Regions from separate parts of the Dyella jejuensis genome, predicted to be linked through region 2. Evidence: predicted binding sites of a transcription regulator. Region 2 holds the regulator's gene; each other region holds the start of a gene.
The links. Region 2 encodes sigma-54, which starts transcription at its own class of promoters, with help from an activator protein. Its sites were predicted from a motif close to TGGCACGNGCNTTGC; they were not measured.
Positions count from the first base shown of each region.

Region 1: the regulator sigma-54 is predicted to act here: its motif matches at 1,929-1,943, upstream of ISP15_RS00740 (PilZ domain-containing protein).
Region 3: the regulator sigma-54 is predicted to act here: its motif matches at 3,740-3,754, upstream of flgB (flagellar basal body rod protein FlgB).
Region 4: the regulator sigma-54 is predicted to act here: its motif matches at 5,475-5,489, upstream of glnA (type I glutamate--ammonia ligase).

Region 1 is NZ_JADIKJ010000001.1:191,481-198,938, forward strand. It holds gene ISP15_RS00735 (long-chain-fatty-acid--CoA ligase) at 1-1,385, shown strand, start outside; gene ISP15_RS00740 (PilZ domain-containing protein) at 1,424-1,801, opposite strand; gene ISP15_RS00745 (segregation and condensation protein A) at 2,513-3,442, shown strand; gene scpB (SMC-Scp complex subunit ScpB) at 3,500-4,447, shown strand; gene ISP15_RS00755 (pseudouridine synthase) at 4,444-5,826, shown strand; gene arsC (arsenate reductase (glutaredoxin)) at 5,847-6,191, shown strand; gene ftsH (ATP-dependent zinc metalloprotease FtsH) at 6,301-7,458, opposite strand, start outside.
Region 2 is NZ_JADIKJ010000015.1:78,137-85,594, forward strand. It holds gene murA (UDP-N-acetylglucosamine 1-carboxyvinyltransferase) at 46-1,305, opposite strand; gene ISP15_RS13565 (BolA family protein) at 1,353-1,592, opposite strand; gene ISP15_RS13570 (KpsF/GutQ family sugar-phosphate isomerase) at 1,755-2,765, shown strand; gene ISP15_RS13575 (KdsC family phosphatase) at 2,776-3,318, shown strand; gene lptC (LPS export ABC transporter periplasmic protein LptC) at 3,315-3,989, shown strand; gene lptA (lipopolysaccharide transport periplasmic protein LptA) at 3,961-4,557, shown strand; gene lptB (LPS export ABC transporter ATP-binding protein) at 4,565-5,284, shown strand; gene ISP15_RS13595 (RNA polymerase factor sigma-54) at 5,428-6,891, shown strand; gene hpf (ribosome hibernation-promoting factor, HPF/YfiA family) at 7,444-7,458, shown strand, end outside.
Region 3 is NZ_JADIKJ010000004.1:14,490-21,947, forward strand. It holds gene flgM (flagellar biosynthesis anti-sigma factor FlgM) at 1-186, opposite strand, end outside; gene flgA (flagellar basal body P-ring formation chaperone FlgA) at 291-974, opposite strand; gene ISP15_RS05010 (methyl-accepting chemotaxis protein) at 1,106-2,416, opposite strand; gene ISP15_RS05015 (chemotaxis protein) at 2,602-3,534, shown strand; gene flgB (flagellar basal body rod protein FlgB) at 3,795-4,199, shown strand; gene flgC (flagellar basal body rod protein FlgC) at 4,199-4,630, shown strand; gene ISP15_RS05030 (flagellar hook assembly protein FlgD) at 4,647-5,333, shown strand; gene flgE (flagellar hook protein FlgE) at 5,380-6,606, shown strand; gene flgF (flagellar basal-body rod protein FlgF) at 6,629-7,369, shown strand.
Region 4 is NZ_JADIKJ010000003.1:116,392-123,849, forward strand. It holds gene ISP15_RS04490 (efflux RND transporter permease subunit) at 1-1,870, opposite strand, end outside; gene ISP15_RS04495 (efflux RND transporter periplasmic adaptor subunit) at 1,937-3,193, opposite strand; gene ISP15_RS04500 (LysR family transcriptional regulator) at 3,360-4,331, shown strand; gene ISP15_RS04505 (undecaprenyl-diphosphate phosphatase) at 4,356-5,153, opposite strand; gene glnA (type I glutamate--ammonia ligase) at 5,532-6,941, shown strand; gene ISP15_RS04515 (hypothetical protein) at 7,118-7,458, shown strand, end outside.

The DNA.
Region 1 (7,458 bases), on a different contig from region 2:
TGGTGGTCAATACCAACCCGATGTACACCGCGCGCGAACTCAAGCATCAATTGGTCGATGCCGATGCGCAGGCCATCGTGGTGCTCGACAATTTCGCGTCGACCCTGCAGCAGGTGGTCGCCGAGACAAGTGTCAAACACATCATCACCACCGGCATCGGCGACCTGCTGGGCGCCAAGGGCGCGTTGATCAATTTCGCGCTCAAGCATGTCAAGAAGATGGTGCCGCCCTATCAATTGCCGCACGCGGTACGTTTCAAGAGCGCACTTGCCGCAGGCACGAACTACGCGCTGCCGAAGCCAACAGTTACACATGGCGATATCGCGTTCCTGCAATACACCGGCGGCACCACCGGGGTGGCCAAAGGTGCCATGCTCACGCATGCCAACATGATCGCAAATATGTTGCAGGCCGGCGCCTGGTTCGGTGCAAAGATCAAGCCGGGCGAGGAAACCATCATTACGGCCTTGCCGCTGTATCATATCTTCGCGCTAACTTGTAATTGCTTCATCTTCCTGCGCTTTGGCGGCCGTAGCATCCTGATCACCAATCCACGCGATATGGCGGGTTTCGTGAAGGAGCTTGGCAAAATCCGTTTTACCGCGATCACTGGCGTCAACACCTTGTTCAATGGCCTGTTGAACACGCCGGGTTTCGACCAGGTCGATTTTTCCAGCTTGCGCATGAGCTTCGGTGGCGGCATGGCCGTGCAGCGCGCGGTAGCGGAGAAGTGGGAGAAAGTCACCGGCTGTGCGCTGATCGAAGGTTATGGCATGACCGAAAGCTCGCCGGTCGCAACCATCAATCCGCTGGTGGACGGCGCGCATTTCAGCGGTTCGATCGGCCTGCCCATTCCTTCCACGGCCATCAGCATCCAGGACGAGGACGGCAGGCAGCTCGGCATCGGCGAAGTCGGGGAAATCTGTATCCAGGGTCCGCAGGTCATGAAGGGCTATTGGAATCAGCCGGGCGAAACCGACAAGGTGCTCAGCAGCGATGGCTGGCTGCGTACCGGCGATATCGGCCGCATGGACGATGCAGGCTTTGTCTATATCGTCGACCGCAAGAAGGACATGATCCTGGTGTCCGGCTTCAACGTGTATCCCAACGAGATCGAGGACACGGTGATGAAACATCCGGGCGTCGCCGAAGTGGCGGCGGTCGGCGTGCCCGACGAACATTCCGGCGAGGTGGTCAAGCTGTTCGTGGTTCGCAAGGATCCGAACCTTACGGTGGAACAACTCAAAGAGTTCTGCCGGGAAAACCTCACCGGCTACAAACGGCCGAAGGTCATCGAATTCCGCGATGCACTACCCAAGAGCAATGTGGGCAAGATCCTGCGCCGTGAACTGCGGGACGAGAAGAAGCAAGCGGTTGCCGGCTGAAGAGAAAGATGAAACAGGGCGGCCTTGCTCCGCGCTTCTTACGGCCCGCCGTCGTGCCACATTTCCAGGATGTCGGCATAGCCACCCAGCAGGTTCCACAGCGGCACCTGCTTGTCTTCTGGGATGTGCGTATAGGCGAAGCCGATGTGCCGTTCCGAGACACGCGCCACTTTGGCTTCGAGGTGGATGTGCAGGTCCTGGCCAAAGATCATGTCCAATATCCAGCTTTCGCCGGCCTGGCCGCCCCATTCACGCGGACGGCGCAGCAGCACGCCGGTGGCGGAGATGTCGATCAGGTCGGTGGGGTAGGATTCGTTGCCATGGCTCATCAAGACCGTGGTCTTGATGCGCATGCGCGCAGGACGCAGATGCTCCTTGTCGGAACCGTCCGTGGCGTTGTCACCCATTGTCGTCATGCTTCTTAACTCCCTGCCCGCGCACCACGGCCTCACACCCGGATTGGCCTACGCAGCGAAACCCGCGCCCCATCGCCTTCCTCGGTACTAGCCGCCGGTATTGGCCCCGATATCCGCGTATGATGAAGCAAGCCGCATGCCACGGCCACCGCAACGTTTCATTCGTCGATCACGCCTGTTTTCAGCGATACCCGCGTCGACGGCAGACGCAGCGGGTCACATGCTGCCCCGGCACGCAATGGCGCGCATCGCCGCGTCCTGCCACCCTCTACGGCAGTTGAAGCACTCGCTGGACATGCCGCAGGACTGCAGCTAATCTGTAACCCGCGTGTGGAGCCATGCACGGATGGCCACCGGGAGCCCCGGTTGGAATGGCTTTCACCCGATGTACTCAGCCGACCTTACGAATCGCGGGCGACGCCAGCGGCGTCACGCATGGTTTCTGCCTGATCGTTTCCAGCACTACCCGACCCGGCATCCAGCGACCGCCTACCTGACCGAACCACGCCGCGTGGCTTCATCAGGTCCAGCAATCGCGGGAAAACCGCACGCCCGGCTGGGCATCGAGCAGATTGGCTTCATGGGAATGCCTGATTAATCGTGAGGCCTTCCGGGCATGAACCATTCTCCGGTCACGTAATGGGAGAAAGGTTCTGATCGTCAACAGAATGAACCGCCAGCTGATGCCGAGCGGTCCAACGATATGCATTGATGAGCACTGAGCCAACCGAGTCTCAGCCTATACAAGCAGCGCAAGATGCGTTCGCCGGGGTGCCCCAGCAGCAGGAAATGCCGCTGGCCATCGTGCGCGGCGAACCGATCCTGCAAATGCCGCAGGATTTGTACATCCCGCCGGATGCGCTGGAAGTCATCCTTGAGGCATTCGAGGGGCCGCTGGATCTGCTGCTGTATCTGATCCGTCGACAGAATCTCGACATTCTCGATATTCCGATTGCCGAAATTACCCGGCAATACATGGAATACATCGACATGATGCGCGATGTGATGCGCCTGGAGCTGGCCGCGGAGTACCTGCTCATGGCAGCCATCCTCGGCGAGATCAAGTCGCGGCTGTTGCTGCCACGTCCTCCCACGGAAGAGGGGCTGGAAGAGGATCCACGGGCTGAACTGGTCCGGCGCCTGCAGGAATACGAACGCTTCAAGAAGGCTGCCGAGGATATCGACGCCCTGCCCCGGCTGGAACGCGATACGGTCACCGTGCAGGCCGACGTGGGCGAACGCAACGTGATCAAGTTGCCGCCTCCGCTGGATCTGAAGGAAATGCTGCTGGCGCTCAAGGATGTGCTGCATCGGGCCGAACTATTCGGGCACCATGCGATCAAGCGCGAAGCGCTGAGTGTGCGCCAGCGCATGGGTGAATTGCTGAGCCGCCTTGACGGCGATCAGTTCCACCGTTTCGAAAGCCTGTTCGATGCCACCGAAGGCCGCCTTGGCGTCGTCGTTACCTTCCTGGCTATGCTGGAGCTGGCCAAGGAGTTCCTGATCAACATCGTGCAGGAAGAACCGCTGGCACCAATCTATGTGAAGGCCAATGCCAGTTCGGCGGAGGAAGAAGCAGAACTGGCGGCCGACGACGATGCATTCGAAGAAGAGCAACACGCCGCGTCCGGCGGCGAATAACCGGTCATCCGCAGCCGCAAGGCGCGCAACCTGTCATGGACACCTGATCCTAAGGCTATGCAGATCGAGCAACTCAAATCGATTATCGAGGCCGCGCTGCTGGCCGCCAGCCAACCGCTGAGCGTGACGCAACTGGGCGAGCTGTTTGCCGAGGAAGACGAAGTCGACCGGGCGCAGGTCGCCATGGCACTGGAAGCGCTGGCCGAGGATTGTGGCGGACGAGGCGTGGAACTGAAGGAAGTGGGTTCGGGCTTTCGCTATCAGGTTCGCCAGGAGGTACATCCCTGGGTATCGCGCATGTGGAGCGAGAAACCCAGCCGCTACTCGCGCGCGTTGCTGGAGACCCTGGCGCTGATCGCCTACCGGCAGCCGATCACACGTCCGGAAATCGAACAGATCCGTGGCGTGGTGGTGTCGTCCAACATCATCAAGACGCTGGAAGAACGTGAATGGATCCGGGTAGTCGGCCATCGTGACGTCCCGGGCAAGCCGGCCTTGTTCGGCACTACGCGGGGCTTCCTCGATTACTTCAATCTCAAATCGCTGGACGAGCTGCCGCCGCTCTCCGATATCCGCGATATGGAAGACCCGCAACTGCGCCTGGACGATGAGCCATTCCCGCCGCGCGTCATCCGTGATCTGCCGATCGATCCGGATGCCGAAGACGTCGAAAGCGAAGGCGATACCGCTACCGGCGAGATACACGCAGGCGTGGAGCAAGAAAGCGAACCGCACACGGACGATGCGCAGGCTGACGCCACCACGACGCGCGATCACGAAGAATCCGGCAACGAACAGCCTGCCGATGACGACGCAGCCGACCACGACCGCCAGCAGCAACCGCTCCAGGCCGACGATTCTGCCGCGCATCATCACGATCAAGATGACTGCGCCGATGCGGATGTCGTCACCCAAACCCATCCTTCCACTGCCGACGAGGCAGCGGACCATGCGGATGCCGATGAAGGCTCCGCCGAGCAAGACACCGAGGAGTACCGCGCATGAATGCGCCGCAAAAATCCGTATTGAGTCTCAAGCGCGCCACGTCGCCTGAAAACGTTCCCCCGATCGAAGAGCGCCTGCATAAGGTGCTCGCCAACGCCGGCCTCGGCTCGCGCCGCATGCTGGAGCAGCGCATCCAGGGCGGCGAAGTTGAAGTCAACGGCACCGCTGCCAGCATTGGCGCCAGCGTCCGCGCCGGTGATCGCATAACGATCGATAGCAAACAATTCGTCGTCGCCACCGATAACCGTGACGACGCCGAGGTGCTGGTCTATCACAAGCCCGAAGGCGTGGTGACCACGCGCGAAGACCCCGAAGGCCGCCCCACCGTGTTCGAGCAGCTGCCACGCCTGAAAGGCGCGCGCTGGGTCGCGGTAGGCCGCCTGGACATCAACACCACCGGGCTGTTGCTGCTCACCACCGACGGCGAACTTGCCAACGCACTGATGCATCCGCGTAGCGGGCTGGAGCGCGAATACCTTTGCCGCGTGCATGGCGAAGTACCCGATGAAGTGATCGAAAAGCTCAAGGCAGGCGTGGAACTGGAAGACGGCCCTGCCCGCTTCGACGAGATCGCCATCATCAGCCGGGGTGGCAGCCATAGCTGGTTCCGCGTGGTGATCCGCGAAGGTCGCAACCGCGAAGTGCGCCGGCTGTGGGACTCCCAGGGGTTCTTGGTCAGCCGCCTCAAGCGCATCCGCTATGGCGGCATCGAACTGCCGCGCATGCTGCGCCGTGGAGATTGCGAAACGCTGGGCGAGGAGTCCGTCAAGGAACTGCGCAAAGCGGCCGGGCTCGGCGCCCCGCAACCGGTGCTCACCCTCAGTCCGGTACTGCACCAGCGCCGCGCGCCGCGCAACGTCACCGAATATCGGCCGGAAAAAGGCGCCGGGGCAGCATGGAGCAGCGGTTATCACGACGAAGCCCGCGAACTGCGCGCATTCGATCGTATCCGCGAAGAGCCCGCACGCGGCAAGCAGCAACGCCGCCGACCCAATCCGAATCGCGAAGTGAACGGCAACGTCGCCCGCCCGGAACGGCCACAGAAAAACGCTGGCCACAAGAAGAAGCGCGGCATCGGCCCGGGCCAGGAATTGCCGCCGGCACGCACCTGGTTCGCTGGCGAAAGCCGTGAAGGCGGTCGCACCGGCGCCAGCAGCGGCGCGAATGCCTATGGCAATCGTCGCGGTGGCGGTGGCGGCGGCAATGCGGCTCCCTACAGCGGCTTCAACGCCGGCGGCAATGCTGGTGCCAATGCCGGTCGCAGCAATCGGGGCAATCGTCCGGGCCAGGGCCAGGGCGGCAGGCCGCAGGGCCGTGGCAACCGACCGCCCGGTGGCGGCCGGCCCGGTGGCGGCGGTAACCGTTCCGGCAATCGCTGAGCATGCGGCCGGCGCCGCCGATGATCCGCATCTATCACAACAGCCGCTGCTCGAAATCGCGCAGCGCGTTGAGCTTGCTTGAGCAACACGGCGTACCCTTTGAGGTCATCCATTATCTGGATACGCCGCCCAGCGCAGCCGAGTTGAAAACTTTGCTGCGGCAACTCGACATGCCAGCGCGCCAGCTGCTTCGTCGTGGCGAAGTTACCTATCAAGAGCTTGGTCTGGATGATGTTTCGCTAACCGAGGACGCATTGATCGCCGCGATGGCAAAGCATCCGCAATTAATCGAGCGCCCTATCGTCGTCGCCAACAACAAAGCAGTTATCGGCCGCCCGCCGGAAGCAGTGCTCACTGTTCTCTAGAGACCGGATGGCAGTGGCATCGAAGATCAGCATCGTGCCTGGCACCAGTCCTGCGGTATAAAAAAAAGCCGCCCGAGAAGGGCGGCCTGTTTTTTCATCCGAGAGCGTTTCAAATCCGGCTTTGCGTCGCCGGATCTCCCACCTTGGCGCCGGCATCACCACGTGGCGGCGGCGGCGGTACCGATGAACCAGGCGATGAAGTCTTGGACCAGTCCGCAGGAGGACCTGGAACACGACCGGACATGATGTCGTCGATCTGTCGTGCGTCGATGGTCTCATACTGCAGCAAGGCGTCCGCCATGACATGCAGCTTGTCGATGTTGTCGGTCAGCAATTGCTTGCTGCGCGCATACGCGCGATCGAGGATTTCGCGTACCACTTCATCGATCTTGCGCGCTGTCTCGTTGGAAACGTTCTTATGCTGCGTCACCGAGCGGCCCAGGAACACCTCGTCCTCTTCCTCGCCGTAAGTGACCGGACCCAGTTCGTCGGAAAGACCCCACTTGGTCGCCATGTTGCGGGCCATCTTGGTGGCACGCTCGATGTCGTTCGAAGCACCGGTGGTGACCTTGTCGTTCCCGAAGATCAGCTCTTCCGCCACGCGACCGCCATATAGCGAACACAGCTGCGATTCGATCGCCAGCTTGTTCATGCTGTACTTGTCGCCCTCCGGCAAATACATGGTCACGCCCAACGCCCGGCCGCGCGGAATGATGGTCACCTTGTAGACCGGATCGTGCTCGGGCACGAGACGGCCGACAATGGCATGGCCAGCCTCATGGTATGCGGTGAGCTTTTTCTCGTCCTCGCTCATCGCCATCGAGCGGCGCTCGGTGCCCATCAAGATCTTGTCGCGTGCCTTGTCCATGTGCGTCATACGCACTTCGCGGGCGTTTTCGCGCGCGGCAAACAAGGCCGCCTCGTTGACAAGATTGGCAAGGTCGGCGCCGGAGAACCCCGGCGTGCCGCGCGCGATCACCATGGCGTCCACATCGCTGGCGGTCGGCACTTTGCGCAGATGCACTTTCAGGATCTGCTCGCGGCCCTTCACGTCCGGCAAGCCGACCACCACCTGGCGGTCGAATCGTCCCGGGCGCAACAGCGCGGGGTCGAGCACGTCCGGACGGTTGGTGGCAGCGATGACAATGATGCCCTCGGTACCTTCGAAACCATCCATCTCGACCAGCAGCTGGTTGAGCGTCTGCTCGCGTTCGTCATGACCGCCGCCGAGACCTGCGCCGCGATGACGACCCACCGCATCGATTTC
Region 2 (7,458 bases):
CTGCGGGTGTCGCTGCGTTTAATCCGGCAGCACGCCCTGTCCCATTCAAGTCGGCAGTCGGCGAATCTTCGCACCCAGCGTGCCGAGCTTCTCTTCGATGTTCTCGTAGCCGCGATCGATGTGATACACGCGATCGACCGTGGTGTCGCCCTCGGCGACCAGTCCGGCCAGCACCAGGCAGGCCGATGCGCGCAGGTCGGTCGCCATGATCGGCGCGCCGCTCATCTTGTCCACGCCCTGGATGATGGCGGTATTGCCCTCGAGGCGGATGTCCGCACCCAGCCGCTGCAATTCATGCGCATGCATGAAGCGGTTTTCGAAGACGGTTTCGGTGATGATGCCCACGCCCTCGGCCACGCAGTTGAGCGCGGTGAACTGCGCCTGCATGTCGGTGGGAAACGCCGGATACGGCGCAGTGGTGATGTTCACCGCCTTCGGGCGGCGGCCTTGCATGTCCAGTTCGATCCAGTCCGGGCCGGTGGAAATGTGCGCGCCGGATTCCTCCAGCTTGGCCAGCACCGCATCCAGCGTATCGGCGCGCGCATTGCGGGCCCGCACCTTGCCGCCGGTCATCGCCGCGCCCACCAGGAAGGTGCCGGTTTCGATGCGATCGGGCAGCACTTCGTAGGAAGCGCCGTGCAGGCGCTCCACGCCGTGGATCACCATGGTCGAGGTACCCGCGCCTTCGATCTGCGCGCCCATCGCATTGAGGCAGTTGGCCAGGTCGACCACTTCCGGCTCCTGGGCCGCGTTGTCGATGACGCTGGTGCCGGAAGCCAGCACCGCCGCCATCATCACGTTTTCGGTCCCGGTCACGGTGACCATGTCCATGACGATGTGCGCACCTTTGAGCCGCTTGGCGCGCGCGCGGATGTAGCCGTTCTCGACATCGATATCGGCACCGAGCGCCTGCAGGCCGCGAATGTGCTGGTCGACCGGACGCGAGCCGATCTGGCAGCCGCCGGGCAGCGAAACCTCGGCCTGGCCGAAGCGCGCCACCAGCGGTCCGAGCACGAGGATCGAGGCGCGCATGGTTTTCACCAGTTCATACGGCGCGAAATAACGATCGGTGGAACGCGGATCCACCTGGATCTTCATGCGGTCGTCCACCACCAATTGCACGCCCATCTGGCCGAGCAGTTCCATGGTGGTGGTCACGTCGTGCAGGTGCGGTACGTTGCTGATGGTTACCGGTTCGTCGGCCAGCAGGCAGGAGGCGAGAATCGGCAACACGGCGTTTTTCGCGCCGGAAATACCAACTTCGCCGCGTAGCGGCTCACCGCCGCTGATCAGGATCTTGGCCATCGGGAATCCTTAAGGAAGCAAAATCCGGCAAGCGGCTGCAGCGGCCATCAACGGCGCGCAGCGGCTTCTTCCGGCGTAAGAGTCTTGAGCGCGAGCGCATGGATCGCGCCCCCCATCAGGTCGCCCAGCGTGGCATAGACAAGACGGTGACGCGCCAACGGCAATTTGCCCGCGAACTGCGCAGCGACCACTTCCGCCTCGAAGTGCACGCCATCGTCCCCTTGCACGTTTGCCCGTGCGCCGGGCAGGCCGGTTTCGATCATTGCCTGGATGCTGGCTGCGTCCATTGTTTTTCCAATACTGGGATCCTGAACGCTGGCTGCCGCTTGCGGCGGGGCGAGCCATTGGCGTCAGGCATCAAGATAGAATGCGAATATGCCATGTTAATGGAAATCCGCTGTCGCAGAAACGACACGGAGGTGGCACCCCGCTCCAGCTGCCGAGGACGCATGAACGCACCCATCGCCAAGCCCAAATCCACCCAGGTGGATGCCGCCGCCATCGTGCGCAGCGCGCGCACCGTGATCGCCACCGAGGCGGCCGCCATCCGTGCCCTGGAGCCGCGCGTCGACCAGACTTTCGTCGAGGCCTGCCGGCTGATCCTTGGCTGCAAGGGGCGCGTGGTGGTCACCGGCATGGGCAAGTCAGGCCATATCGGGCGCAAGATCGCCGCTACCCTGGCCTCCACCGGCACCCCGGCCTTCTTTGTGCATCCCGGCGAAGCCAGCCATGGCGACCTGGGCATGATCCTGCCGCAGGACGTGGTGCTGGCCCTGTCCAACTCGGGCGAGACCGACGAAATCCTGTTCATCCTGCCGGTGATCAAGCGCCAGGGCATCCCGCTGATCGCGATCACCGGCAACCCGGATTCCTCGCTGGCCGGCCAGGCCGACGTACACCTGGACGCAGGCATCTCGGCCGAAGCCTGCCCGCTTGGCCTCGCCCCCACCGCCAGCACCACGGCCGCGCTGGTGATGGGCGACGCACTTGCCATCGCATTGCTGGAGGCACGCGGGTTTACCTCCGAGGACTTCGCGCGTTCCCATCCAGCAGGGAGCCTCGGGCGCCGCCTGCTGCTGCATATCAGCGACGTGATGCACACCGGTCCGGGCATCCCCATGATCGCCCCCGATGCCAGCCTTACCGAAGCCCTGATGGAAATGACCCGCAAACATTTAGGCATGACCGCGGTGGTGGATGACGATCGGCATCTGCTGGGCGTATTCACCGACGGCGACCTGCGCCGCGCGCTGGACGACGACGGCGTCGACCTGCGCAATGCCCGTGTCAGCGACCTGATGACGCGCGGCCCGAAGGTCATCGGCGCGGACAAACTCGCCATCGAGGCGGCGCAGCTGATGGAGAAATACCAGATTCACGCCTTGCTGGTGGTCGACGACGCGCAGCGCGTGGTCGGCGCCCTGAACATTCACGACCTGCTGCGCGCGCGCGTGGTTTGACGGACATCGCATGCCTTACCTCTCCGACCTTCCCGCCGACCTGCTTGCCCGCGCCGCCAACATCCGCCTGGCGGCGTTCGACGTCGACGGCACGCTGACCGACGGCCGCCTCTGGTACAGCGAGGGCGGACACGAAACCAAGGTTTTCCACGTGCACGATGGCCTCGGCCTGAAACTGCTGCAGGCGCATGGCGTGCAGGTAGCCATCGTCAGCGCGCGCATCAGCCACCCGGTGGCGCTGCGTGCGGAAGAACTGGATATCGCCCACGTCTACCAGGGCCAGGGCGACAAGCGCGAATGCCTGCGGCAAATACTTGAAGCGCTGAAGCTGCAACCCGAACAGGCCGCCTTCGTCGGCGACGACCTGCCCGACCTGCCCGCGATGAACCTCGCCGGACTTGCCATCGCGGTAGCCAATGCGCATCCGTGGGTAGCCGAGCAGGCTCATTGGCGCACGCGCCTGGGCGGCGGCCTGGGCGCGGTGCGCGAAGTATGCGATCTCATCCTGCACGCACAGGGCAAGAGCGCGGCCGAACAGGAGCGCTGGCGGTGAACGTGCGCCGATACCTGCGCGACAACCGCACCACCGTCGCCATCGTGCTGCTGGCCATTGCCGCGCCGGCGAGCTGGATGCTGCAACGCTGGGTCGTGGGCGCGCCCGCGGTCAGCGATTTCATCGGCCCGCCCATTTCCGACTACGTGCTCTACAACTCCAAGGTATGGAGCTACGACGTCACCGGGCTGCTGAGCTTCACCATGACCTCGCCGCGCATGGATCGCCGTGGCGGGGACGAATCGCTGTACATCAATGCGCCAGTGTTCGACATCACCGCCAAGAAACCCGGCGTGCCGGACTGGCATGGCAACGCACCCTACGGCTGGGTCAATAAGAGCGGCACGCTGATGCGACTGGATGGTTCGATGTACATGCAGCGGCCGGCCTACGTGCTCGCGGGGAAAGCAAATCCCGTGTCAACATTATGCACCTCCAATGTCACCGGCTGGCCGAAAGAGAACCGCATGGAAACCGCGGATCCGGCCACCATGACGCAGGGAGCAAGCGTAATGAACGGGGTCGGCATGCGTGCCAGTCTCAACGACAATCACCTGGAGCTGCTTCATGAAGTGCATGGCACGATCTATTCCAGCCAGAACAATGCTACGGCTAAGCCTATTGACTGCCGGGCTATTGCTCATGCAGCCGGCACTGGCCAGACAGGATGATCGCAACCAGCCGATCAACGTCGTGCATGCCGATCATATGGACGGCTACAACGCACCCAACTCCGTCACCACGCTAACAGGCAATGTCCTGATTACGCAGGGGACGATGAAGCTGACCGGACAGCTCGCAAAGATTTACACCGCGAAGGAAGACACATCCGTCGATCACATCACCGTGACCGCGACGCCGAAGAAGCAGCCGCATATCGAACAGATCGACGACAACGGCAACCTCATGACGGGCGATGCGGATCAGCTGTATTACGACAACGTCAACGGCGTCGCGATCCTCACCGGGCACGCGCACATCTGGCAGGCCACCAAGGGCGAGTCCTTTGGCGCCAAGCTCACCTACAACCAGAACACCGGTTACATCGTCGGCGAAAGCGGTAACGAAGGCCCGGTACATATGACGTTCCTGCCGAAGCAGAAACCGGTTACGCCCAAACACCCGGCGCCCGCGGGCAGTACACCCGCCAAACCCGGCGCTCCTGCCTCGAGCACGGCCAAGCCGGCTCCGGCCTCCACCGCACCGGCGCCTGCCAGCAGCGCGCCGACCAAGGGATAACCGCTACATGCTTTCCGCTGAAGGCCTGCAAAAAAGTTTCCGCGCGCGCCAGGTCGTGCGCGATTTCGCGTTCTCGATCCGCCAGGGCGAAGTGGTGGGCCTGCTCGGCCCCAACGGCGCCGGCAAAACCACCTGCTTCTACATGATCGTCGGCCTGATCGAGGCCGATGGCGGGGCGATCAAGCTCGACAAACAGGACATCACGGGCCTGCCCATGCATGCCCGCGCCAAGCTGGGCATCGGCTACCTGCCACAGGAGGCCTCGGTATTCCGGCGCCTCAGCGTGGCCGATAACATCATGGCCGTGCTGGAGCTGCGCGAAGGCCTCGACCAGCGCAAGCGCGACGCCGAGCTGGAGAGCCTGCTGGACGAACTGAAGATCTCGCACATCGCCGGGCAAAAAGGCATCAGCCTGTCCGGCGGCGAGCGCCGCCGCGTGGAGATCGCCCGCGCGTTGGCCGCGCAGCCGCGCTACATGTTGCTGGACGAACCGTTCGCCGGCGTCGACCCGATCTCGGTCGGCGAAATCCAGCGCATCGTGCGCCATCTCAAGGAACGCGGCATCGGCGTGCTGATCACCGACCATAACGTGCGCGAGACGCTGGGCATCTGCGACCGCGCCTACATCATGAACGAGGGCGAGGTGCTCTCGCGCGGTACCCCGGCGCATATCCTGGCCGACGAAAAGGTACGCGAGGTCTATCTGGGCCGCGAATTCCGCTTGTAATACTCCAACTAAATCGCTCGCACAAGCCGCAACATTGCGCCGTTTCACATCGCCATGCACAGGCGGCCATTCCGGCTCCGGCAGCTATGGCCGGTCTTCCGTTGAAGGGTTAGGATGATGCCAACGTCACCCCTTTGGCAGGCATGAAACCCGGACTTCAGTTCCGCCTTAATCAACAGCTGGCTCTCACGCCGCAATTGCAGCAAGCCATCCGGCTGCTGCAGTTGTCGCAGTTGGAGCTGGCCGCCGAGTTGCGCCAACTTGCCGAAAGCAATCCGTTGCTTGAATTTGCCGAAGATGCCGATGCCGAGCAGGACGAGGCCGAAGGCGAAAGCGAGTTCGACATCAAGGCTTCGGCGCCAGGCAGCGATACCTCATCCAGCAACGATAACGATGAAGTACCGGAATGGACCGAACCTGACATCCGTTCCGACGAACCGATCGATTTTTCTTCCGGCAACGGCAGCGGCAGCGGCTCGAACAACCACGACGATGAAGGCATGGAACCGCAGAACGCGGCGGCCGAATCGTTGCAGGAGCACCTGCTGTGGCAGCTCAACCTCACGCCGATGGAACCGCGCGCCAAGGCCATCGCCACGGTGCTGATCGACGCGCTGAATACGGATGGCTATCTGGCCGAAGGCATGGATGCCGTGCTCGCCGCGCTGCCGCCACACTTGAAAGCCACTGCCGAGGAAGTGGAGAGCGTGCGGCGCCGGCTGCAACACTTCGATCCTGCTGGCGTGGCCAGCATCGATCTTCCCGATTGCCTGCGCGCGCAGCTGGAACAGTTCGATCCCGCCACGCCATACCGCGACCTGGCCTTGCGCATCGTCGAGAGCGAACTGGAACTGCTTGCCCGCAACGACATGGCCAAGCTCGCGCGGCGGTTGCATGCCAGCGAGGACGAAACCGCCGGCGCGGCCATCCTGATTCGCAGCCTGGACCCGCGTCCGGGCGCGGCCATGGATACCACGCCGGTCGAGTACGTCGCCCCCGACGCCTATGCGCGCAAGGAAGGCACGCGCTGGCGGGTTGCCCTCAATCCCGACAGTCAGCCCAAGCTGAGCCTCAACCAGCATTACTGCAACCTGATCGCCCAGGCGCGCAGCGACGACGCCAGTTGGATGCGCGGGCAATTGCAGGAAGCGCGCTGGCTCATCAAGAGCCTGGAATCACGGGCCGAGACCTTGCTCAAGGTGGCGGAAGCCATCGTGCGTCGGCAAAGCGCCTTCCTCGACTATGGTCCGGAAGCGATGCAGCCGCTGGTGCTGCGCGAGGTAGCCGAGGAGGTGGGCATGCATGAGTCAACCATTTCACGTGTCACCACTCGCAAGTACATCCATACGCCGCGCGGAACATACGAACTGAAGTATTTCTTTTCCAGCGGCGTTTCCACCGAGGATGGCGGCAGTGCATCGGCCACCGCGATCCAGGCCATGCTACGCAAGCTGGTCGACCAGGAAGACCCGCGCAAGCCCCTGTCCGACCAGGCGCTCGCCGAAGCGTTGCACGGCAAGGGCATTCAGGTGGCGCGACGCACCGTCGCCAAGTACCGGGAAATCCTGCGCATCCCCAGTTCCAGTGAACGACAGCGCAACAGCTGAATCACGCCGGTACCGTTAAGGATGCTCTGATCAATGCTACGCAGGCGTCACCAGCTCTGTCTGTTCGCAGACCATAGGTTCGTCGGCGCACGCGGGGAGGGTACATGGATGTACCCGGCTTTGAGGAGCGAGGAAGGCAGACTGGCTGGCTGTCGAGACGACGGACCGCACGCGGGGAGAGTGCATGGATGCACTCGGCTTTAAGGAGCGAGGAAGGGATGCGGACAGACAGAGCTGGCCCCAACATGTTGAATTTAAAGCGATGGGGTGATGACCAGAAGGCTCGCAGAGTGCGCCGCGCGGCTTGGCAAGACGGCCAGTCTTCCCGGCGCCGCACAACACACTCTGCGAGCCTTCTGGACATCATGCCGCCTACGTAGCATTGATCAGAGCATCCTTAAGTCGGGAACTTGCGACTTAATGGAACGATCCCATCTCTGAGAGTAAGGTTTGGCTTCACGGTTTAGCTTCACGACGCAATGATCGTGTTCACGGCGATCGGCGCGTCGACCAACGCCGCCGCTGGCGGCCAGCTCTAGAAGGAGGCGCACCATGCAATTCCAACTC
Region 3 (7,458 bases), on a different contig from region 2:
GCTGTCGGTGCTGCTGGCCTGTTGCAGCGCGCGGGCCGAATCGGTCAGCTTTACGCTGTCGCTCGAGACAGCTACCGACGCGGTGGTGCCGGACGCGGTCGCCGACGAGGTGCTGGTGCTGGTGTCCGTATTGCTGTTCGCAAGGGGAATCTGCGGCAAGCCGTTGGACGAAATAGTGGTGTTCATGGCGTTGGGATTCTCTCGTTCGATGAGCCCTGCAAAGGGGTATCGGCATCCCCCGGGAAAACTTTAAGCCTGCCGAGCACCTCAGTATGTCCGGTCGTGACGCCTCAGGGCAGTGCCTGCACCTGCCCTGCGCCGACCACGACCCCGTCGATGATCCGCCCGGAATTGCCATTGCGTACCCGCAGCCGCGTGCCGGTGTCGCCGCCGTCCAGCGCCATGCCGGAGGTGCGCACCTGGATACCGTCCAACTGGGCGATCAACTGCACTTGTTCGCCGGCTTGTACCGTCTGGCGCCCGTTTAGCTGGCCCGGCTCCAGCACCACCCCGGCGATCAGCGGCCGGGCCAGCGAATGGCCCAGGATCTGGTCGAGGCTGTCTATGTAGCCATAGCCCAGCCGGGCCACGTCGCGTTCCTCGGTGTGCACGTCGGCGGGGCCGATGTTGTCGCCGCGCGCCAGCGGCCGGCTGGTCACCAGCACCTGGCGGAAAACCTGCATCTGCACGGGCACCTCGATCGTCCAGCCCGGCGTACCGGCGCAGCTGACCGCGACGGCCACGCGCGAGGGCGTGCCCTCGCGCAGCGGCAAGCGCGTCTGCAGCGGATGCGTGCAGGCGGCGAGGTGCCAGCGCGGATTCAGTCGCGTCGGCACGATCACCACCCGGCTGCCGGCCGTGCCGTATTGCGCACGCACCGCCTGTTCGGCGGCCGCGCGCAGGTCGGTGGATGTCGTGGTATTGGCCGTGCCGGCCAGCGTGGGGCCGGCGATGCCCAGCAGGGCAAGCAGCATCAGGCCCCTGCGGGCGAGTACCGGAGCGCCAGCGACGCGGCGCTGGCGTGAAGCGCTGCGATCCCGTGCCGGCCTGCCGCTGCGGACAGCGCCGAGGTTATGCGTCGCATCGGCATGGGCTCGGCAAGGCGTCATGACTGGCCGTCGGAAAGGATCGTCGCCAACTGGCTGTTAATGGTCTCGCGTTCGCTTTCCAGCTTGCCGGACAACTGCGCGGCTTGTTCGAACTGGCCGTTGCCGAGCAGTTCGAGGAAGGCTTCGCCCTGCTCGCGCAGGCGCGCGGCCGATTGATGCAGGCTCGCGCTGGAAGGGTGATGGCCGTGGCGGGAGGTAAGGCGCTCCAGGCTGCGCCGGAGTACGTCGGTATCGAACCAGCGACGATCGAGCGAAGTCGGTTCTTGCAAGGCCAGTTCCATGCTTTGGCGCAGGCCGGTGACCGATTCGCGCACGGTCAGGCTGAGGCTGGCGGTGTCGCTGCCGCTTTCGCCTTCCAGCCAGCTCAGGCACAGGCGATGGGCCAGCGCGGCCGCGCGGCCGAGCGCTTCGCCATGGCGGCGCGCTTCATACGCGCGACGTTGCAGGGCGCCCAGCGTGGCCTTCATGGTGGTGGCGCGCACTTGCGCCGCGTCTTGCGTTTCGCGCAAGGCGCGCAGCCGTTCCACCGTGCCCTGCAAGGCCGTGCCGCCCTGTTGCAGCGAGCGTTCGGTTTCGCCAACGCCGCCCTGCGCGCGCTCCAGGCGCTGCAGGCTGAGCTGCACATTGCCGTTCATCTGCAACGAAAATTCGCCGATCGAGCTGGTCACGCTCTCGATTTCCGCGGTGGCTTGCGTGGTTTTTTCCGCCAGCTGCTTCACTTCGTCGGCGACGACCGCGAAGCCGCGGCCGGCATCGCCCGCGCGCGCCGCTTCGATCGCGGCGTTCAGTGCGACGAGATTGGTCTGGTGCGCAATGTCCTGCACGCTGGTGGTCAATGCGCGGATCTGCGCCACCTGTTCGGTGAGCAGGCTCTGGCTCTGGTTCATGGCCGACAGCGCACTGCGCAGCAGGCGCAGCTGGCCGTTCATTTCGCTCACGCTGGCCGCGCTTTGCTCGCCGGCCTTCGAAGCCTGGTCGATACCGCCCTGCGCTTGCTGCAGCAGTGTCGACATCCCGGCGCTGTGGTCCGTCAACTGGCCGACACTGTCGCGGCCTTCGCCGATCGATTGTTCCAGTGCGGACTGCTCGCGGTGCAGTGTCTGCGAATGGGCCAGCACCAGTCCCTGCTGTTCCAGCGATTGCAGGGCCACCGCCGCCGGCGCACGCGGCGCCAGCCGGGCGAACAGCGGCGCGAGCAACCCCGCTGCCGCCGGGTGTTTGCGGCACAACGTCGCCAGCTCCGCGTCGTTTCCGGCGAGGGCGGCTTGGACCAGGGCGGCCACGTGCTGGCTGCGGATCAGACTCATAGATAAAGCCATTCCATTCATGGGTTCCCTAACATCGGCGGGAAACGCTGGAAGTTGAGGAAGCAAGGGGTATGCCACGACCGCATCGGCAGCGCGGGAGCGCGTGTCCGCTCAAGCTCGCGGCGGGCGGGTCGATAACCACCCACCAAGCCCTCACGAAAGCCGATGACGCACGAGGAACAAGCATGAGCGGTGCAGCCCTGCTGGACAGCGTGGAGAACCACACCCGGCTGGCCGGTCACAACCGCGTGGCGATGTTGCTGTTTCGCCTGGGCGACACGCAGCTGTTTGGCCTGAACGTGTTCAAGGTGCGCGAGGTATTGCGCAAGCCGCCGCTGGAAAAATTGCCAGGCATGCATGAACTGCTGGCAGGCAGCTTCGATTATCGCGGCAAGACCATTCCGGTGATCGACCTCGCCGCGGCGCTAGGCTATCCGCCGCTCGAAGGCGTCGATACGGCACACTTGCTGGTTACCGAATTCAGCCGCTCGATGCAGGGTTTCCTGGTGGCGGATTTCCAGCGCATCGTGCATTGCCGTGGCGAGTCGCTCGAAGCGCCGTCCAGCACACTCGGCTTCGGTGGCCGGGTCAGCGCGGTGAGCCGGATCGACGGCCAGTTGATGGCGGTGGTCGATGTGGAGCACGTGCTGGCCAGCATCGACGGCGCGCCGGCCGAGATCTCCCACCGCATCCAGCAGCAGGCCGAACAGCGGCATGTGAACTCGCGCCGCGTCATGGTGGTGGACGATTCGAGCGTGGCGCGCCAGCGCATCGTCAATCTGCTGGGGCAGATGGGCATTGAATGCCTGATCGCGCAGGACGGCCAGGAGGCGCTCGATCTGCTCCAGCGCCTGGCCGCCGGCGACGAGGAACAGGTTGCGCTGGTGCTTTCGGATATCGAGATGCCGTGCCTGGATGGCTATGCGTTGACGCGCGCCATCCGCGATACGCCAGGGCTGCGCGGCTTGAAAGTGTTGCTGCACAGTTCGCTCAGCGGTGTCTTCAACGAGACGCTGGTGCGCGATGTCGGCGCGGATCGTTTCATCGCCAAGTTCCAGCCGGAGCTGCTCGCCAAGACCGTGCTGGAACTGATGACCGGGGAGACGTCAACAAATTGACAGCGCCACATTTCCATGCACGAAAAGGGTGCCTTCATTAAGGTGCGCCAAAATTTCGCACGCTCTTGGGGGATGGCCGTGATGGCCGGACACCAGTCGGAAATCCGTCCCGCCGCGCCGATATAACGTCACCGCTCCGCGTCGCGCCGGGGCCGATACCCGCAAAATGGCCGTCCCATGCGGCTTGCGCCATGCCGCGTGCGCGTGGCATGCAACTTGCTCGATGACCTGCAAGCAGTGATCGCTGCGGGGAATCCGTCATGAGCAATACTCTGGACAACGTCTTCGGTTTGAGCAGCCAGGCCCTGGGTCTGTGGCAGCGCCGTTCCGAAGTGCTCGCCTCCAATATCGCCAATGCCGACACGCCGAACTACCAGGCGCGCGACATCGATTTTCACCAGGCGTTGCAACAAGCCAGCGGCGAATCACAGACCCTGGCGTTGAGCACGCCCAGCGCCGGCCAGCTCGATCCGGCCACGCAGTCGACCGACTCGCTGAAATACCGCGTGCCGCTGCAACCGAGCATGGACGGCAACACCGTCGATACGCAGGTGGAGCAAGCCTCGTTCGCCAGCAACATGGTGCATTACCAGGCCAGCCTCAGCTTCATCAATAGCGCGATCCAGAGCCTGCGCCTGGCCATCAACGGCGGAGGACAAAGCTGATGTCGCTGATGAAGATCTTCGATACCGCCGGCTCCGGCATGGCCGCCGAATCGCTGCGGCTCAACACCGTCGCCAGCAACCTGGCCAACGCCGACAGCGTCAGCAACAGCCCCGATTCGGCTTACAAGGCGAAAGAGCTGCTGTTCGCGCCCACCCAGGAAAGCGATGCCGCATTCGGTGCGCAGGGCGAAGGCGAAGGCAATGCCGGCGTGCGCATGGTGGGCGTGACCGAAAGCCAGCAACCGGTCGAAACCCATTACGAACCCGGCAATCCGATGGCCGACGCGAACGGTTACGTGTACGGCAGCAACGTCAATCCGATCGATGAACTGGTGAACATGATTTCCGCGTCCCGTTCGTACCAGAACAATGTCGAAGTGATGAATACCACCAAGCAGCTGATGATCAAGACCATCGATCTGGGCAGCTGATCCAAGGAATCATTCCATGTCCGCCGTCATTGGCAGTACCAGCAGTTATTCGACCTCAGGCCTGAGCCTCACCGGCAGCACGGTGACCAACACGCCGACCGGCTCGACCATGACCCAGTCCGACTTTTTGCAACTGCTGACCACGCAGTTGCAGGACCAGGATCCAACGCAGCCGATGGACAACTCGCAGATGGCGTCCGAGCTGGCGCAGTTCGCGACGTTGTCCTCGACTCAGGATATCGACACCAACCTGCAGACCTTGAGCAGCAATCTAAGCACAGGCATGCAGACCTCGCAGGTGCTCAGCGCCTCCAACCTGGTCGGCAAGCAGGTGCTGGTGCCGTCCAGCACGCTCGATTACAGCGGCAGTGCCGCCACCGGCGGCGTGAATGTCACCACGGCCGGCGACGTGGTGGTCACCATCAAGGACAGCAACGGCAACACCGTCAACACCATCGACCTGGGCACGCAGCAAACCGGGCTGGCGCCGTTCAGCTGGAACGGTACCGACAGCAACGGCAACACGGTGGCCAACGGCACCTACAGCATCTCGGCCAACAGCGGCGGCAGCAGCACGGCGATGACCACGTATGCGTCCGGCTCGGTCACCGGCGTTGGCTACGGCGGCACCACCACCGGTACCTATTTGCAAGTGGCAGGCATCGGCGGCGTGCCGCTGAGCCAGGTTGCGCAGATCAACTGACGACGGCAGGCAACGTCCACCGTCATAGCATTCAGAGGAATACAGCATGGCTCTCAATCAGGCGCTTAGTGGCATCAACGCGGCCCAGGCCGATCTCAACGTTATCTCCAACAACATCGCCAACGCGGGTACGGTCGGCTTCAAGGGCTCGGCTGCGCAATTCGCCGAGGTCTATGCCGTGACCGGTCTCAACCTCAGTTCCGTGGCGGTCGGCAGCGGCGCCAATCTGACCGACGTGCAGCAGCAGTTCGCGCAAGGCGATCTGGAAACCACCAATGGCAGCCTGGACATGGCGATCAGCGGCAATGGTTTCTTCATCGTCAATAGCGGCAGCGGCGACCAATACACTCGCGACGGTTCGTTCCACGAAGACGCGAACGGCAACGTGGTCACCGCTTCGGGCGCCAACCTGCAGGTGTATCCGCCCAATGCCGCCGGCGGCTTCAACACCAGCACGCTCACCAACCTGCAGTTGAATACCGCGCAGAGTGCGGCCACGCCGACCAGCACCATATCCATCAGCTCCAATCTTCCGGCCGGCGCGTCGCTGCCGGTCGACACGACGTTCAGCCCCACCGACACCAACAGCTACAACAATGCCTCGTCCCTGACCGTTTACGACTCGCAGGGCGGTTCGCACTCGGCCACGGTGTATTACGTCAAGACCGGCAACAACACCTGGAACGCCAATCTTTATATCGACGGCAACAGCGCCGGCACCGCCGCGCTGACCTTCAATAGCGCCGGCGCGCTGACCTCGCCGGCCAACGGCAATCTCAGCTTCACGCCGACGCAGCCGACCAATGGCGCCACCTTGCCGACACCGATGACGGTGAACGTGAGCAACACCACCCAGTTTGGCACCGCGTATGCGCCGGGCACGATCAACCAGAACGGCTACGAGGCCGGCGTGCTGGAGAACGTGGAAATCGGCACCGACGGCACCGTCACGGCGGTCTACTCCAACAACCAGACCACCCAGCTCGGCCAGATCGCGGTCGCCAACTTCGCCAACCTGCAAGGTTTGCAGCAAGTCGGCAACAACAACTGGGTGGCGACGCAGGCGTCCGGCACCGCGGTGCTGGGTTCGGCGAGCACGGGCCAGTATGGCGATATCGAACAAGGCCAGCTGGAAACGTCCAACACCTCCGATACCACCGCGCAGCTGGTCGACATGATCCAGGCACAGCAGAACTACCAGGCGAACTCGCAGATGCTCGGCACCGTGAGCTCGCTGGACCAGGCGCTGTTCCAGGCGGTTGACCGCAGCTAAGCAACGCCATCAGGACTGACCCATGGATCGTTCCGTCTACATCGCGATGACCGGCGCCACGCAGACCATGCGTGCGCAGGATGCCGTCAGCCACAACCTGGCCAACGCATCCACCGTCGGCTTCAAGAGCGAGCTCAGCGCGTTCCAAAGCGTGCCGGTGCTCGGCGCGGGCGCCAACACGCGCATCAATGCCGTGGCGCAGGGCGAAGGGCAGGACGATACGCAAGGTTCGATCCAGCATACCGGCCGCTCGCTCGATGTCGCGGTGAACGGACCGGGCTGGATCGCCGTGCAGGCCGCCGACGGCAGCGAGGCGTACACGCGCGCCGGCAACCTGCAGCTGGATGCCGACGGCAATCTGACTGACAGCCGTGGCAATCCGGTGATGGGCGCGGGCGGTCCGATCACCATTCCCGACAGCTCGCAAATCAGCATCGGCAAGGACGGCACCATTTCCACCGTGCCGATGGGGCAGGGGCCCGACACCATCGCGGCAGTGGGCCAGCTCAAATTGGTCAATCCCGATCCGACCCAGATGGCGGAAGGATCGGATGGCCTGATGCATATGAACGACGGCAGCACCGCCGATGCCGATCCCACGGTCACGGTGACCTCCGGCGCGCTGGAAGCCAGCAACGTCAATCCATCGTCGGAGCTGGTGAAAATGATTTCGCTCTCGCGTCAATACGAAATGCAGGTGCGTTCGATCAAGACCGCCGAAGACGACGCGGACGACAGCAGCAAGCTGTTGCAGACGAGCTGAGAGATAGAGCCATGACCCGTTCTCTTGCAGCACGCACGACGCCCTCTCCCCTCCGGGGAGAGGGCTGGGGTGAGGGGACAACCTCGCCA
Region 4 (7,458 bases), on a different contig from region 2:
TCGACAGTCCCGGGAACGCGACGGCACTTTCCACGCCCGGCTGTTTCAGCGCGATCGCGGACATGCGTTGGATCACGTCCTGCGCGCGGTCGAGCGAAGCCGCGTCGGGCAGTTGCGCGAACGAGACCAGGTACTGCTTGTCCTGCGCCGGGACGAAGCCCATCGGCACGTGCGAAAAGCCCAGCCAGGCCAGGCCGATCAGGCCGGCATAGACCACCAGCGCCACCGAGCCCTTGCCGATGACCCGGCGCACGCCACCCACGTAGCGCTCCGCGCCGTGGTGGAACAGTTTGTTGAACGGACGGAACAGCCAGCCGAAGGCCCTGTCGATAAGCAGCGTGAGCCGATCCTTGGGCGCGTCGTGGCCCTTCAGCAATACCGCGGCCAAGGCCGGGCTGAGACTGAGCGAGTTGAACGCGGAAATCACCGTGGAGATCGCGATGGTCAGCGCGAACTGCCGATAGAACTCGCCGGTCAAGCCGCTGATGAAGGCGGTCGGTACGAACACCGCGCACAGCACCAGGGCGGTGGCGATGATCGGCCCGGTTACCTCGTTCATGGCGCGGCGTGTCGCGTCGCGCGGCGTATAACCGAGCTCGATGTTGCGCTCGACGTTTTCCACCACCACGATCGCGTCGTCCACCACGATGCCGATGGCCAGCACCAGGCCGAACAGCGACAGCGCGTTGAGCGAAAAGCCCACCAGGTACATCACCGCGAAAGTACCGATCAACGATACCGGTACCGCTACCAGCGGAATCACCGAGGCACGCCAGGTCTGCAGGAACAAAATCACCACCAGCACGACCAGGAAAATCGCTTCGAGCAGCGTATGCGCCACCGCCTCGATCGAGCCGCGCACGAACACGGTCGGGTCATAGACGATGCTGTAGTCCACGCCTTGCGGGAAATCCTTTTTCAATTGCGCCATGGTGGCGCGCACTTCGTTGGAAATCTGGATCGCGTTGGAGCCGGGCCGCGCGAAGATCGGAATCGCCACCGCGGGCTGGTTGTTGAGCAGGCTGCGCAGTGCGTACTGGTTGGAACCCAGTTCGATGCGCGCCACATCGCGCAGGTGCACGACGCTGCCGTTGGCATCGGTGCGCACGATGATGTTGCGGAAATCGTCAGCCGTGCTCAGGCGTCCCTGCGTATTGATATTGAGCTGGAAGTCGGTATTGCCCGGCACCGGCGGTGCGTTCAGCGCGCCGGCGGCAACTTGCACGTTCTGCTCCTGGATCGCCTTGACCACGTCGCTGGTGGTCAGACCGCGCTGGGCCAGCTGGTTGGGATCAAGCCATACCCGCATGCTGTATTCGCCGGCGCCGAAGATCTGCACGTCGCCCACGCCATCGAGGCGGGCGAGCAGGTCTTTTACGTGCAGGCGCGCGTAGTTCGACAGGTACAGCATGTCGTAGCGCTTATCCGGCGAGGTCAGGTGTACCACCATGGTCAGGTCGGGCGAACTCTTCTGCGTGGTGACGCCCAGCCGCTGCACTTCGTCCGGCAGGCGCGGCAATGCCTGCGACACGCGGTTTTGCACTTCGACTTGCGCATTGTTGAGATCGGTGCCGAGCGCGAACGTTACGGTCAGCGTCATCTGTCCGTCGCTGGTCGCCTGCGAGGAGGTGTAGAGCATGCCTTCCACGCCGTTGATCTGTTCTTCCAGCGGCGTGGCCACGGTTTCGGCGATCACCTCGGGGTTGGCGCCGGGATAGTTGGCGCGCACCACCACGGTAGGCGGCACCACTTCGGGATATTCGCTGATCGGCAGCTTGAACACCGCGATGCTGCCTGTGATCACGAAGATCAGCGAAAGCACCGCGGCCATGATCGGCCGGTCGACGAAAAACTGTGCGATGTTTTTCATGGGTCATGTCTCAATGATTCGTGCCATGCGGCTTTCTCTTCCAGCAGGAGAGAGGAAGAGTGGCGCTCAACCCTGCGGACGCTTTTGCGTCGCGCCGCTGTCTGCCTGCGCCGTGCGCGTGTCGTTGCCATCCGGATCGGTGACCGCTGCATCCACCAATGCCTTGTCTTGCGCATCGAGGCGGTAATCCATTGCCACCTGCTGTGGCGCGACTTCGACACCCGGGCGTACGTGCTGCAAGCCATTGACCACGACCACGTCGCCGGGGCTCAGGCCGTCGTCGATCACGCGCAGGCCGTGGAACAGCGGACCGGTATCGACCCTGCGGTATTGCACCTTGCGCTGGCCATCGATCACGTAGACGAACTGATTGCCAAGATCGGTGCCGACCGCGCGATCATCGATCAACACACGTGGGCGGGGTTGCCCGCTTTGCAGATGCACGTGCGCATACAAACCGGGCGTAAGCAGGCCGCCTTCGTCGTCGAACACGGCGCGCAGGCGCATGGTGCCGGAGCCCACGCGCAGCTGGTTATCAACGAAGTCGATGCGGCCGCTGTGCGGATAACCCTGCTCGTCGGACAGCCCCATGCTGGCTTCGATGCGCGGTGCATGGCCGCTCTTGATGGCGTTGCGGCGCAGGCGATCGAGCTTCAGCCAGGTCTGCTCATCCACGTCGAAATACACATAGACCGGGTTGACCGAGACCACGCTGGTGAGTACGTCTGAACTGGTCACCAGGTTGCCGGGCATGATGCGGGCATTGCTCACACGGCCATCGATCGGCGCGCGCACCTGGGTCCAGTCGAGATTGAGCCTGGCTGTGGCCAATGCCGCCGTGGCCGCCGCCACGCTGGCGATGGCGCTTTGTTCGCCGGTACTCATGCTGTCGGCGTCTTCCTGCGAGATGGCATGCTGGGCGAGCAGCCGCCGGGCGCGTGCCGCATTGGCCTGGGCCAGCCCCCATTGCGCCTGGGCCTGGGCGCGATTGGCGCTGAGCCGGTCCACCTCGGCCTGGAATGGGCGCGGGTCGATGCGGAACAGTACATCGCCCTGGTGCACCTCGGCGCCTTCCTTGAATAGCACCGCGTCTACATAACCGCCCACGCGCGGGCGCACGTCGGCGGTATCGACGGCCTGCAGCTGGCCGGTGAAATCAGCGCTATCGCTGACCGGCCGCGACATCGCCTGGGCGACGGTGACTTGGGGCGGGCCGCCGTCGGGCGTGGCGACCTGGGCCTGGGCGCCGTGGTGTCCCAACAGGGCCCAGCTGCCGGCGATGACTGCCACGACGAGCCCGGCCAGAATAGTTTTCTTCAACATCGGTTCGCTCCCTGGGATACGGTCGTGCCGCAATGCAGCACGCTTGGGGAAACGAATGATGGGTATACCGTACAGTTTAGAAAATCCGTTTCTTGCGCAAGCCACTCATGACTTCAAATCACGAATGGATGCATAATCGCCCGCAGTACTTGCTCTGGACCTTGTTATGGAAGATTTTTCCGCTATCTCCGCCTTTGTCCGCGTGGTAGAGGCGAAAAGTTTTGCGTCCGCCGCCGCCCAGCTGGGCATGACGCCTTCCGGGGTCAGCCGTGCGGTCTCGCGGCTGGAAGAACAGCTTGGCGCACGCTTGCTGTTCCGCTCGACTCGGGCACTGCGGTTGACCGACGATGGCGCCTCGTTCTATGCACGATGCAAGGAAATCCTTACCGATCTCACCGAGGCGACCGAAGCCCTGGGTTACGCGCATCGCAAGCCGACCGGCAAGTTGCGGGTCGGTATGTCGGTATCGGTAGGGCGGGCCGCGATCATCCCCCAGCTATCGGATTTCGAGCGCCGCTATCCGGACATCCGGCTGGAATTGATGATGTGCGATTACCCCTATGACTTGAACGAGGAAGGGGTGGATTGCGCCATCCGCATGGGCGAACTGGAAGATTCCAGCCTGATCGCGCGCAAGATCGGTTATTTCCGCAACGTACTGCTGGCCTCGCCGGACTATTTGCGGCGGCATGGCCATCCGGCCAGCATCGATGACCTGAAAAACCATCGCTGCATCAACTACGTCTACCCGAATGGCCGCCCGCGCCAATGGCAGTTCGACACACCGAACGGCCGGCTGGAGGTGGATATCCAGGCGCATATGCTGATCAACGATGGCGAGTCGGTGATCCAGGCGGCGGTGGCGGGCCTGGGCATCATCCAGGCGCCGCATGTGCTGGCAGCCTGCATGCTGGACCTGGGCAAACTGGAGCCGATCATGACCGATACGCTCTCCACCGGTAAGAGCGTGTGGATCGTATATCCCCAGAAAAAACACCTGTCGGCGCGCGTGCAGGCTTTCATCGAATGGGCGCGTGAGCTGTTCGAGCGCCCATTCGAATCGGTCTGCCCGCTGGCGCCCGTGGTCGACGCCCTTCGCCCGCCGGCTCAGGAAAAATCGATGTCGCTGGCTCAGTAAGGCATCGCACGCGCCGCGCGACTTTCAAGCACCCGCCGGAATCAACCACAGCAGCGCGGCGCCGAATGCGATGCGATACAGCGCGAACCACGTGAAACGATGCGTGCGAATGTAGCCGAGCAGCCATTTCACCACGACGAACGCCACGATCAACGACACCAGGAAGCCGATCGCCAGAGCCGTCCAATCCTCATGCGCCGTGTCGCCGCGCTTGAGCACTTTGAGCCACTCATAGCCGGTGGCGGCATACATGGTCGGAATGCCGACCAGGAATGAAAACTCGGTAGCGGCCGGCCGGTTGCTGGTCCCGGCCAGCATCGCCGTGAAAATAGTGGCGCCCGAACGCGAGGTACCCGGAAACACGCCCGCCACCAACTGCGCGATGCCCACCAGGATCGCCACCCGCCAGGTGACGTCCTTGCGATCGGCCTGGCGGGCGGCGATCGCCTCCGCGCCCAGCATCCAGCAGCCGCCGATCATCAATGCCCAGGCAATCGGTGTCACCGTCTCCGGTAATTTGAAACCGTAGTGGGTGACCATCAGGCCAAGCACGCAGGTGATCAGGAACGCCACGGCCAGTTTGCACAGGTAAGCGCGATTGGCCGGGTTCCGCCATTGCGTGAGCAATTGCCAGATGTGCTTGCGGTAGATCAACGTGATCGCCAGGATCGCGCCGGCCTGGATGCCGATATTGAAGAGATCCGAACGTGCGCCCAGCCCGAAGTCTTCCGCGATCAGCAGGTGGCCGGTGCTGGAGACGGGCAGGAACTCGGTGACGCCTTCGATGATGCCGAGCAGGATGACGTGGATCAGGTCGCGCATGGCAGGCGAAACTCCATGGGATGCAGCGATGGCGCGCAGGAACGGCGCCGGATGAGGCAAAAGAAGCCGCATAGCTTAGAGGCTGCCTGGCAGGTTGTGCCGCCGCTGCCGTCCAAATCGGCCTCGACCGATGGGCTGGCGGGTGCTACCGGAAAGCGGCTGGCGCTCTGACCTGGTCCGCCTCGACCGAGCTGCGCCAACGGGATGGGACGCACGTCAAGCACAATATTGGTGCAACCCATTCCCCACAAGCGGGCAGTTCGTGTTGTGTCCGCCCGCGCCTCTTTACTTAATTGCCTGAAAAAAAAGACATTCCAAGCCTGGTACGCCCCTTGCTACAGTGCACGCGCGATCCCCTTCCACGATCTGAGGTTCCACATGTCCGCCAAGAAAGTTCTCGACCTGATCCAGGAGCATGAGGTCGAGTTCGTCGACCTGCGTTTCGCCGACATGCTCGGCAAGCACCACCACGTGACGTTCCCCGCCCACGCCATCGACGAGTCGACCTTCGAGGACGGCAAGATGTTCGACGGTTCGTCGATTTCTGGCTGGAAGGGCATCAACGAGTCGGACATGGTGCTGCTGCCCGATCCGGAGACCGCCTACCTCGATCCGTTCAGCGGCCACACCCAACTGGTACTGCATTGCGACGTGCTGGAGCCGAGCACCATGCAGGCCTATGGCCGCGACCCGCGCTCGATCGCCAAGCGCGCCGAGGCCTACCTCAAGTCCACCGGCATCGCCGATACCGCCTTCTTCGGTCCGGAGCCGGAATTCTTCATCTTCGATTCCGTGCGCTGGCAGAACGACATGGGCCGCGTGTTCTACGAAATCGAATCGCAGGAAGCCGCCTGGAGCTCGCGCTTCAAGTACGACGAAGGCAACAGCGGTCATCGCCCAGGCGTGAAGGGTGGCTATTTTCCGGTGAGCCCGGTCGATTCGCTCGGCGACCTGCGCGCGGACATGTGCAAAGTGCTGGAGTCGCTGGGCCAGGTCGTGGAAGTGCATCACCACGAAGTGGCGAATGCGGGCCAGTGCGAGATCGGCGTGAAGTTCAACACGCTGGTGCAGAAGGCCGATGAGCTGATGACGATGAAGTATGTCATCCGCAACGTGGCGCACCAGAACGGCAAGACCGTCACCTTCATGCCCAAGCCGATCGTCGGCGACAACGGCAGCGGCATGCACGTGCACCAGTCGCTCAGCAAGGACGGCAAGAACCTGTTCTCCGGCGACCTGTACGGCGGCCTGTCGCAGACGGCGCTGTGGTACATCGGCGGCATCTTCAAGCATGCGCGCGCCATCAACGCCTTTGCCAACTCGACCACCAACAGCTACAAGCGGCTGGTGCCGGGTTTCGAAGCGCCGGTGATGCTGGCTTATTCGGCGCGCAACCGCTCGGCGAGCTGCCGCATCCCGTTCGTCTCCAATCCGAAGGGGCGCCGCATCGAAGTGCGCTTCCCCGATCCGATGCAGTCGGGCTACCTCACCTTCACCGCGTTGATGATGGCCGGCCTGGATGGCATCCTCAACAAGATCGATCCGGGCGCACCGGCCGACAAGGATCTTTACGACCTGCCGCCGGAAGAAGAGAAGAACATTCCGCAGGTATGTTCGAGCCTCGACGCCGCGCTGGATGCGCTGGACAAGGACCGCGAGTTCCTCAAGGCCGGCGGTGTGTTCAACGACGACTTCATCGATGCGTACATCGAACTGAAGATGCAGGAAGTCACGCGCTATCGCGCCAGCACGCATCCGCTGGAGTTCCAGATGTATTACGCGATCTGATCGGTTGCAAGACGTGTCATCACACAACGGGCGCTGCGGCGCCCGTTGTCATTTGCGCAGCTGCTCTGTGCAAGCATCAGAAAGTAGCGCCACGCAACATATCGCCGCACGCAAGCTGACTATTCGCATCGAGCCACAGTCGACTCATTGCTTGCGTTCTCCATCGCGGTCTTCTTTTGGTCAACGCCGACTTCCTGTTCGCGGCGCGCTGTCTTTTAGTTGGCTTCGGGTCCACCACCAGGCCACGCACGGTCGGCAGCGTGGAGGACTATGCCAAACGGGTGCGCGTCGCTGCCGCTGCCATCCATGAGGTGGATCCGGATGCCGTCGTGGTCGCCGGCGGCGCTACCAATTCCGATATGCATTGGTTCGAAGCGTTTGCTCGCAACGATGCGCTGTCGGCCATTGATTATCTGGCAAGGTTCATGGCCCTGGCGCGTGCAAGCAGGTACGTGCGTGGCGTTTGGTGGTATGACCTGATCGACGATGGAAGCGATCCGGACAATCGCGAGAATCG